DNA from 2 places in the Rhizobium sp. BK529 genome. Region 2 is predicted to be linked to the other one. Evidence: riboswitches for the same ligand, from Rfam matches in the RefSeq annotation. Region 2 holds a riboswitch; the other holds the start of a gene.
What was found. Region 2 has a riboswitch for thiamine pyrophosphate ahead of thiM (hydroxyethylthiazole kinase). Riboswitches for the same ligand answer to the same signal wherever they lie in the genome.
Positions count from the first base shown of each region.

Region 1: another riboswitch for thiamine pyrophosphate. It lies ahead of FHX08_RS23540 (YkoF family thiamine/hydroxymethylpyrimidine-binding protein); the one in region 2 lies ahead of thiM (hydroxyethylthiazole kinase).

Region 1 is NZ_JACIAU010000004.1:151,589-156,916, reverse strand. It holds gene FHX08_RS23555 (ABC transporter substrate-binding protein) at 1-767, opposite strand, end outside; gene FHX08_RS23550 (ABC transporter ATP-binding protein) at 778-1,533, opposite strand; gene FHX08_RS23545 (ABC transporter permease) at 1,530-2,321, opposite strand; gene FHX08_RS23540 (YkoF family thiamine/hydroxymethylpyrimidine-binding protein) at 2,336-2,944, opposite strand; TPP riboswitch at 2,935-3,048, opposite strand; gene FHX08_RS23535 (NADPH-dependent FMN reductase) at 3,299-3,874, opposite strand; gene soxR (redox-sensitive transcriptional activator SoxR) at 3,955-4,419, shown strand; gene FHX08_RS23525 (SDR family NAD(P)-dependent oxidoreductase) at 4,509-5,279, shown strand.
Region 2 is NZ_JACIAU010000002.1:305,624-310,951, reverse strand. It holds gene FHX08_RS18555 (endonuclease/exonuclease/phosphatase family protein) at 1-595, shown strand, start outside; gene FHX08_RS18550 (hypothetical protein) at 933-1,385, shown strand; partial or broken gene FHX08_RS31505 (ribonuclease) at 1,507-1,626, opposite strand; gene FHX08_RS18545 (hypothetical protein) at 1,611-1,823, opposite strand; gene FHX08_RS18540 (aldehyde dehydrogenase (NADP(+))) at 1,822-3,345, shown strand; TPP riboswitch at 3,497-3,596, shown strand; gene thiM (hydroxyethylthiazole kinase) at 3,647-4,447, shown strand; gene thiE (thiamine phosphate synthase) at 4,444-5,079, shown strand; gene thiD (bifunctional hydroxymethylpyrimidine kinase/phosphomethylpyrimidine kinase) at 5,076-5,328, shown strand, end outside.

The DNA of each region.
Region 1 (5,328 bases), on a different contig from region 2:
ATCAGCAGGTTGCAGGCCTCATCCGGATTATCGACCGAAAAGGCGTAACCCTTGAGTGTCGCCTGAATGAAGGCGCGGGCATTTTGCGGATTGGCTGCAAGATAAGCATCGCTGGAGGCGATTGCGGTCGTCTGCTCATCAGGAATGCCGTAATCGGTATAGCGCCAGCGGCCGACCTGCCGCTTTTCAAGCTGGGCGGCAATGCCTTCCCAAGTGTAGATCTCCAGCGTGAAATCCACCGCGCCGTTATCGAGCGCCTCATAGGCCGAGGTGCCGAGCGTGACGGCCTGGAATTTACCCTTGCCGCCGTCGTTGCGGATCATCGAGGAAACCAGCGCCTCTTCCCAGGCGCCGCCGAAGCCACCATAGGTCTTTCCGTCGAGATCTTTCGGGCTCTTGATGTCGTCGCGACCGCCCTTAAAAATCAGTCTGCCGGTTTCCGTCTGTACCACGGCATAGACGAGCTTCACATCCGCCCCGGCGACGCGCTGGGTAAAAGTCTCGATTTCTCCGCAGATGCCAAAATCGGCAACTCCATTTGCGACGAGAGTACCGGCGCTGGTGTCTGCATAGGGCAGAATCTCGACGTCGAGGCCCACGGCTTCATAAAAACCTTTGGCCTTGGCGACATAGATGCCGATGTGATTGGTGTTCGGTGTCCAGTCGAGCGCGATACGCACCTTGGCAGCGGACTGGGCCAGGGCGGCGCTGCCGGCCAGGCTTGCGGCCATGGCGGCAAAAAGGGTCTGTCGGCGGGTGAGAAGCATTGTGACCTCCTCAGGTTCTTTGCGGATGCAGCAGTGTTTGAAGAATTTCCATTTCGATCGCCTGAGCGGCCGGGGAGCCGATATCGGCGAGGGTGCGCGGCCTTTTCAGCGGCACCTCGAATTCCCTGACCACGGTCGCCGGGCGGGCGGAAAGCACATAGATGCGGTCGGACAGGAAAACGGCCTCCCGCACATCGTGGGTAATCAGCAGGGCCGTCCAGCGGTGATCGGTCCACATATCCTGCAGCCATTCCTGCATCTGGGTGCGGGTCAAGGCGTCGAGCGCCCCGAAGGGCTCGTCGAGCAACAGCATGTCCTGCCGCTGGATCACCGTGCGCAACAGAGCTGCGCGCTGGCGCATGCCGCCGGAAAGGGCGGCGGGATAGTGATTTTCGAAACCGGCAAGGCCGAAGCGCTCGAAGAGCGGGGCAGCAACGGCGCGCGCCTGGCTGCGTCGCATGCCGTGCACTTCCAGGCCAAGGATCGCGTTGTCGATGACGCTTCGCCACGGCATCAGCGCATCGCGCTGCGGCATGAAGGCGAAGGCATGTGCCGCTTGCGAAAGCGGGGTGTCTTCAAAGAGAATGTCACCTCCATCGGCGAGCAGCGCCTGTGTCAGCAGCCGGAGGATCGTCGACTTGCCGGAGCCGGATGGGCCGACGATCGAGACGAATTCACCTCTGGCAATATGAAGGGAAATGTCCTTCAGCACCTCCATGCCATCGAAGGACTTCGAGACATTCTTGAGTTCGAGCATCCCGCTCATCGGCGCTTCTCCGGAGGGGATTGCCAGGGCATGACGAAGCGCTGTGCCGCCAGTGTGAGGCCGAAGAGGCAGAGCGTCAGGAGAGCACTGACGATGACGGCGGCGAGCACAAGATCCGGCCGGAAATTGTTTTTGGCGTTGAGAATATAGATCCCGAGGCCACGGGCAGCGCCTGCATATTCGGCGAAGATGGCGCCAACCACGGCATAGGTGATCGAGATGCGCAGGCCGGCGAAGAAAAAGGGCATGGCGGAGGGAAGCCTCGCCAGGCGGAAGATGCGCCAGCGGCTTGCCTTCATCGAGCTCAGAAGCTCAGCAATATCCCGGTCCGTCGATTCATAGCCCTGCAGCAGAGCGACGAGCAGCGGAAAGAAGGTGACGAGGGCCACGAGCAGAAGTTTAGGCAGCAGACCGAAACCGAACCAGAGCACGACGAGAGGCGCGATTGCGACCAGTGGCAGCGTCTGGCTGACGATAAAGAGCGGCAGCATCGCGCGGCGCATGAAGGGTACGAAATCCATCAGAACTGACGAGGCAAGGGCGAAAGCCAGCGACAGGGCGAAACCGCCGAGTGTTGCGCTGAGCGTGGGCCAGGTATTGTCGAGCAGTGCCTGTCTGTTCAACCAGCCCTGCGTGATGATGCGGGAGGGCGAAGGCAGGATGGAGGGCTTGATGCCGGAGAGATCGACATAGATCTCCCAGATGGCGAGGAAAGCAAACACGGCAAGAATGGCGGGCAAGGCCCGCCTCAATGGCGCGAATGTCGATTCCGGTTTCGGTAAGGTCATTGCCGTCAGGCGTCTCAGGCTTTGCTCGGGCTGTTAGCGGATACCGTGATATCCAGCGTCACATGGCCTTCAGGATCGCCGAAGCGATAGAAGGCTTCATGGATGGTCGCGAAGATCGCGCCGGCATCACCACGCAGCTTGGTGCAGAAATTCTTGGAGCGGTCGAATGTGCCCGAACGCTTCAGGAAATCGATGCAGCCGTAGATCTCGTCCATGTGGGTGCCCGTTCCCATAACATAGAGAGAAAATTGGGCGACCGTCGGCTGCCCAGTCACAGTGGTGTCTCTGACCGCTGCGATTGCAGCTTCCACCCGCTCGGCGAGGGGTTCGGACCGGCTGAAAGACAGGCCGGCGCCGCAGATCGCATCATCCGGCCCGCCGGGGCAACCACGCGAGATGGCCGCCGACAAGACACAGTGCTCGCCGCTTGCCGCAGCCGAGACGAAAAGGTCGCACATGGCGGCAAACAAGACGTCGGGCGGGCCGACCATCAGCGTGGAAATATCGTCCGTCTCGATGCGAAGGCGATCGCGATAGGGATCGAGAGCCTTGATCGCGTCTAAGATGATGCCGACGAAATTGCCGGACATCGGATATAGAGACACTTGTGCGCCGGAAAACATTTAAACCTCGCTCCGCTGGCATTACCCAGATCAGCTTTGAAGGGTCCGGAGGCATGCGCCTCACATCTCAGCCCCGACAATACGGAGCTCCCCTGTGAAATTGTGGCGGAAGCTAGCACCGGGTGGCCCCTACCGCAACCGTAAAATTCCTATCCGGCTACACCGTCGGTACGAAGGTGCTGACTAAGCCGTCTCGGCCCACATTAATATTGTAGGCTATCAATCTATCCAGGCAGCTCCGTGGTCGAAGCTCGGAGATGCCTCGGGTGCGAAAGGGAAACACCCGGACGGAGGTCCTGTCCGGGTGTCCAGCCGGTTCCGTACCTGCCAGAAACGGAACCAGATGTCGTCGTCTCAGGCGGCTGCGCCGGCATAAGGACTATCGTTGCGGGCGGCGATTAGCGCCTCGGTCCACCATTGCAGCTGGGCCATCATGCGCGCGAGCCGGCGCAGGGCATCTTCCGGATCGTGAAGCCGGCCTTCATCGTCGAAACGGCGCCAAGGTGAATTGAAGCTCACGGCATCGCAAATTGTGACGGCGTGGAGCTCGGCAAAGACGAGGCGAAGCTGCTCGACCGCCCGCAGCCCGCCGGACACGCCGCCATAGCAGACAAAGGCAATCGGCTTGCCGTGCCAGGGCTCTGCGAAGAGATCGATGAGGAACTTCAGGGAGGCGGTGAAGCTGTGATTATATTCCGGGGTGACGAGAATGAAGCTATCGGCCCGGTTGAGATGGTCTGCCAGCCGTCTCGCCTCCGGATGATGCGGTATGTGCTCTCGCGGGAGCGAAAATGCCAGTGGGTCGATGATGTCGATTTTGAATTGCGGAAAGCGGGCCAGCTCTCTTGCAAGCCATTTGACCACCCGCTCGCAGATGCGTCCCTCGCGCGTGCTGCCGTAGATGACGGCAAGCCTCATGGGCTCCTGCATATATAGCTCCTTTTCACGTCGCTTTACGGCCTCAGGAGCGCAGTCTATAAAACCTCAACTAATATTGAGGTCAATAGGTCATGCAACAGAATCCGACATTCTCCTTGAGCAAGCTTCTGACAGTGGGTGAGGTGGCAGAGCGCAGCGGACTTGCGGTTTCCGCCCTGCATTTCTATGAGGCGAAGGGGCTGATCTCGAGCATCCGTACTCGCGGCAACCAGCGCCGCTATGGTCGCGATGTGCTGCGGCGCCTTGGTATCATCAAAGTGGCGCAGCGCGTCGGCATTCCGCTTGCCGAAATCCAGACTGCGTTCGAAACCCTGCCGCAGAGCCGCACACCAACCGTCGAGGATTGGCAGAGACTGTCGGCGCTCTGGAAGAACGATCTCGATGCCCGCATCAAGCGGCTGAGCCTGCTGCGCGATCATCTGACGAGCTGCATCGGCTGCGGGTGTCTCTCCATCGACGCCTGTCCGCTACGCAATCCTTTCGACATACTCGGCAAAGAAGGAACTGGTGCACGGCTTCTGGACCCGGATGTGTAGGCCGCTGGGCTTTCTTTTGGCCGATCTCCTCATATGTTAAGGCCGAATGGCGCAAGCAGCGGGGCCGGTCCCGCAAAGAGGAGAGCTTCGTGTTTCATCCCAAACTGTTCGAGAACCGCAATGTCGTTGTAACGGGCGCCGGCCGGGGTATCGGCCTGGAAATCGCCCGCCAGTTTCTCGATTGCGGGGCACGCGTTCTCGTCCACACCGGTCGCGGCGGAGAACGCGAACTGCCGGATTTTCTCCTGACGGCCGAATCGGAGCGCCGCGCCCTGCTGCTGCCGGCGGATTTCCTGCATCCGGGCGGCGCGGCAAAGTTCGCGGAGGAGGCGCTTGAATTCTTCGATGCCGTGCATGTCCTAGTCAACAATGCCGGTACGATGCACGGGCGTTTTCCGGCCGGAGAACTTACGGATATCGAGTACGAGACTATCGTGCGCCTCAACCAGACGTCGGTGGTGGAGTTGACGCGGGCTCTGCTTCCCGCGCTGCGGGCGGCGCAGGGTGCTGCCATCGTCAATACGGTTTCGATTTCGGCGTCGACCGGCGGAAGCCCTGGTTCTGCAATCTATTCCGCGTCGAAGGCTTTCGTTGCGACCTATTCCAAGGCGCTCGCCCGGGAGCTCGCGCCCGACGGTATTAGGGTCAATTGCGTCTCGCCAGGAACGATCGATACCGATTTCCATGCACGCTATTCATCGCGCGAAAAACTGGAACAGGCCCGCAAGTCTATCCCTCTGCAACGGCTCGGAACAGCGGAGGATTGTGCGCCAGCCTATCTCTTCCTGGCGGCTCCATCACTCTCAGGATATATCACCGGTCAAGTCTTGGAGATCAATGGCGGCCAGCTTATCTGCTGATTTGCTTGGACTTTTTTTGGTATTTCGTGACATTTGACCAATTCGCTTC
Region 2 (5,328 bases):
TAAGGGTCAGACGAATTCCGTCGGCTTCCATGGCAATGCGCTGCTCTCCCGCCTGCCAATACTGGACGCAGCACTGATTCATCTCGATGATGGCGGAACCTGGTGGACGGATGCAAAGGACGGCCAGGGCCGGATCGGTGGGCGTATGGCGATCGCGGCAAAGATCGATACCGCATTCGGGCCGATCCTCGCCGTCAGCGTGCATCTGGAAAGTAAGACCGATATTGAGGATCGAGCCCTTCAGACAAAAAGGCTGATTGCTGCTGTCGATACGCTTGCCGATGGTTTACCTGTGGTGATGGGCGGCGACTTCAACACCAACATCCTTCCTGCGGGATCGCGCGAGCCGGAAGCATATGAACCGCTCTTCAACCTTCTTGCGGACGCTGGATATGATTGGAAAACGGCCAATGACTTCGCGCTCACGCAACGGACCCGCCCGGACGGGACGCCCGAACCGCCCTTTGCCCGCCTTGACTGGCTCTTCGCTCGCGGGCTTGCAGCGCACCAGGCCGTGACTGTTGCCGCCGTCGATGTCAACGGCGCAGCAATTTCTGATCACGAACTGATCAAGGCGTGTTTCTCCGTCTCCTGATCGGCCACACTGACCCATTGCCTCACAATGGGTTGGCTTTTCGGCTCCCAACCTTTCATATAGTGTTGCATCCGCGCACTAGCGGGAATGCTTTAGATCTTGCTAACGTTTTCGACGATTGGCGGGGGCCGGTTGCAAGCGTTCGACGAGGGGGCGCTTGCTTAAAATGGGATGGCTGCGCATTGCTATCAGCGGCCATCCCATTTTTTTATTCGAACCGAGAGCCTCATATGCGGCTTGAAAGCCCTAGAAAACAGCCGACGCTAACCCGGGAATAAACGCCAAACGGAACAGTCGGCGCGCACTATCGTTATGTTCGCAAAGAATGGAGGACGGCATGTCTAACGTCTCACGAACGGGAAACGACGAGATCAACAATGCGACAAATCCGAACACCTTCGGGCGTTCGGTCGAGAGCAAGGCGCAAATGGAAGACATGGCTGCGGAGACTGCAGCGCGTCCCGCAGGAGAGCCTCTTGGCGTTTATCGACTTGAACCGATCGCAGCACCAGATGATCCTAGATGGGCGAATTCGCCGAACCATGGCGTTGTGGTGGTCGCAGCAAGAACGGCAGGCGACGCCCGGATTGTCGCGGCCGGGCGCGAACTTGACTTCATGGAGGTCGATGCAGCACCTGCCGAGGATGTGACCACGACAAATGCGAGTTCATTTCGCGACGACAAGCTTTACACGGTGGTCGAGATCGATCGGAATCGCACCGATCTCGTGCGAGGCGTTCTTGAGGGCGAGGTCTCAGTGAATACGATCCGGCCCGTACAGCCCGATTGATTAAAGCAGATGGAGAAATTTTCCGGCAGCCACTCCCCTTCCAGAAGCTCCTGATCAATCCGCTGTTTCACCCCAGAGTATCGCCGACATAAGCGCCGCGCGTTCCCACGGGCTTGAGCTATCCTGTTGTCGTATCTTTCGCGGTCGGATGTTCGAGCTCGGCATTCAGCTCGGGCCCCACAATCGTGAAAGTGAGCGAAAGCCATGTTCACACGAGAAAGCCGATCAACGCGCCAAGCGTCCATGGCCTTTCTGCCCTTGGTTCGGCATACGATGAATAGGTGGTGCAAATCCGCGATTGGATTGTTGATGGCGCGGGTCGAGCATCTGTGGAATTTCGATCAGCGCCGATTGATAGGACTTCGGGAAGGATGTCGTGAAATTGAGAGCGCGAACGCCTATATAAGTGCCGAATCTTTTTGAAAGGAAATCCGTCATGAATATCAATGGAAGCCTGCTCGTTGCGGGATCGGAAAAGCGCGGCACGCGCGGCGAGCTTTTCGGCGTCGAGGCGGCCACTGGAGCGGCGTTGCCCGTTTCTTTCGGTGGCGCCTCCGCGGAAGACGTCGAAGAGGCGACCAAGCTTGCGTGGGAAGCCTTCGCCTCCTACCGGGAAACTGACCTCGAAACGCGGGCGGCCTTTCTGGAGACCATTGCCGGTGAGATCGAAGCGATCGGCGATGATCTGATCGTCCGCGGTATGGCGGAAACCGGTCTTGCGCGTGGACGGTTGGAAGGCGAGCGCGCCCGCACGACCGGACAGCTTCGGCTGTTTGCGAAAGAAGTTCGTGAGGGTCGGTTCCAGGAGCTCCGTTTCGACGGCGCGGATCCTTCCCGCAAGCCTGTTCCGAAGCCTGACCTGCGCCTGCGCAACATTGCTCTCGGTCCTGTCGCGGTTTTCGGCGCATCGAACTTCCCGCTTGCCTTCTCCGTCGCCGGCGGCGACACGGCATCGGCGCTCGCTGCCGGATGCCCTGTCGTCGTCAAGGCGCACTCCGCCCATCCGGGGACTTCGGAACTGGTAGGCCGCGCCGTTCAGCGCGCTGTCGCCAAGGCCGGCCTGCATGTCGGCACATTCGCGCTTCTCTTCGACACCGGCTTCGAGGTCGGGCAGAAGCTCGTGGCGGACGCCAGAATTCGCGCCGTCGGTTTTACCGGATCGCGCCGCGGCGGCACCGCGCTGATGAAGATCGCTTCCGAGCGCAAGCAGCCGATCCCCGTCTATGCCGAAATGAGCAGCGTCAACCCGGTTATCCTCTTCCCCAATGCTCTGAAAAGCCGCGCCGCAGAGATCGCCACTGGTTTCGTAAGTTCGCTGGTTGTGGGCGCCGGACAATTCTGCACCAATCCGGGCCTCATTCTTGCCGTTGAGGGCGAGGGCCTCGATGCCTTCATCACCAAGACGCAGGAATTGTTGCCGGAGGTTAGCGCGCAGACCATGCTTACCGGATCGATCGCCAAGGCCTTCTGCGAAGGCGTCGGTCGTCTGGAGAAACATCCCGAAGTCCGCCTCGTCGCCAACGGCAAGCCGGGCAACGAATTTGAAGGCACTGCTGCCCTTTTCGAGACGACGGCCGCAGCATTCCTCGCACATCACGAGCTTCAGGACGAGGTCTTCGGAGCAGCCGGTCTCCTCGTACGCTGCCGGAATCTCGCCGAACTCGAGCACGTCCTTGACGGGCTGGAAGGACAGCTGACCGTTGCCCTCCACATCGCCAGCGACGACGAGCCGGAAGCAAAGCGCCTCGTACCTAAGCTGGAGATGCTTGCCGGACGCCTGCTGGTGAACGGCTTCGGAACCGGCGTCGAAGTATCGCCCGCAATGGTGCATGGCGGCCCCTACCCGGCAACCGCTGACGGCAGATCGACCTCGGTCGGGACGCTGGCGATCTACAGGTTCCTGCGTCCGGTTTCCTATCAGGACTTCACGACGAACCTGCTTCCAGCTCCGCTGCGTTGATCGTTCGGAGCTTGCCAGCTCAACGCAAGGCCTTTGCGGAGGTCATGGAGGGAATTGGCAAGCTCCAACCGGTGGCAGCGGGAGAATCCTCATTCGTAAAACCGTCATTTTTGCCCGTGACAGCGGCGCCATTCTCTGCGAGAAAGGTGGCGTTGAGAGACAGGGGCGCCGGTTCTTGAAGAACAGGCTGAGAAGCACCCTTCGAACCTGAACCGGATAATGCCGGCGGAGGGAGTCGCTCGGGTCGCAGTCATGCTCTGGCATGGTCTTTCCCGCGCCTACCCCGCCTGAAAGGGGTACTATGGAGAACAAGACGCCCGGAGCACTATTGACGGCCATGCGCGCCAGACCGCCGCTCGTCCAGTGCATCACCAACTATGTGGCTATGAACATCGCCGCCAATGTCGTGCTTGCGGCGGGCGCCTCGCCCGCCATGGTCCATGCGGCCGAAGAGGCAGGAGAATTTGCGGCGATCGCCGGCGCATTGACCGTCAATATCGGTACGCTCTCTACACAATGGATCGATGGCATGCATGCGGCGGCGACGTCCGCAAACGCGGGCGGCAAGCCCTGGGTCCTTGATCCAGTCGCCCATTACGCCACCGCCTTCCGCCGCAAGGCCGTTACTGACCTCCTGGCGCTTCGCCCAACCATCATTCGAGGCAATGCATCCGAAATCATTGCGCTTGCCGGCGGCGAAAGCCGCGGCCAGGGTGTCGATAGTCGCGATCCGGTCGAACAGGCCGAGGCTTCCGCGCGGTTGCTTGCCGAGCGGCATGGCGCAGTCGTCGCCGTCACCGGCGTGGTGGATTTCGTCACTGACGGTGCGCAGGCGCTGCGCATCGAAGGTGGTTCGCCGCTGATGCCACAGGTTACCGCCCTCGGCTGCTCGCTCACCTGCCTGACTGGCGCCTTCGCTGCCACCATTCCCGCAGATCCTTTCGCAGCAGCTGTTGCAGCGCTCGCCACTTTCGCGGTCGCGGGCGAAGAGGCCGCAAAAGATGCGGGCGGCCCTGGCTCCTTCTCCTGGCGGTTCCTCGATGCGCTTTCCGCGCTCGATGGCTCAAAACTCGATGCGAAAGTCAGGATCAACGCAGTATGAAACGCTTCGATCTTTCCCTCTATCTGGTTCTCGACCCCGATCTCTGTGCCGGCATAGGCATGGTCGAAACGACGCGACTTGCCGTTGCAGGTGGCGCGACCATGGTGCAGCTTCGCGACAAACGGGGTGGAACTGCCAGGATGGTGGAAACAGGTCTTGCCCTGAAAGAAGTTTTGAAGGGCAGTGACGCTTTGCTGATCGTCAATGACGATGTGGAGGCGGCGATCGCGATCGGCGCCGATGGATTGCACATCGGCCAGGACGATATTGGGCCTGCCGCCGCCCGCGTAATGATCGGTCCGGACATGATCCTCGGACTGTCGGTGGAGACCGAAGCTCTGGCAGCGGCCGTCGATCCCGCGGTCGTCGATTATGCCGGTATTGGGCCGGTCTTCGCGACGCCCACCAAGACCGACCACAAGCAGCCGATCGGTTTCGATGGGCTGGCGAAGCTTGTTGAAGCGGCACCCGTTCCAACGGTTGCGATCGGCGGCCTGAAGAGCGAGCATGTCTCCTTCGTCCTTGCAGCGGGCGCCGATGGGCTTGCCGTCGTCTCGGCGATCTGCGGCACGCCTGATCCGAAGGCCGCGACGCTTCGCATTGCCGAGGAAATCCGAAAGGTTCGCCGATGATCCACAACGTCTTATCCATCGCCGGCTCCGATCCATCTGGCGGGGCCGGCATCCAGGCCGATCTCAAGGCCTTCTCCGCCCGCGGCGTCTACGGCATGGCGGCGCTGACGGCACTGACGGCGCAAAACACGCAGGGGGTGACCGGCGTGCATCTCGTGCCGCCGCACTTCGTTGCCCAGCAGATCAAGTCCGTCTTCGCTGACGTGCGCGTCGATGCCGTCAAGATCGGCATGATCGCCAATGCCGGCA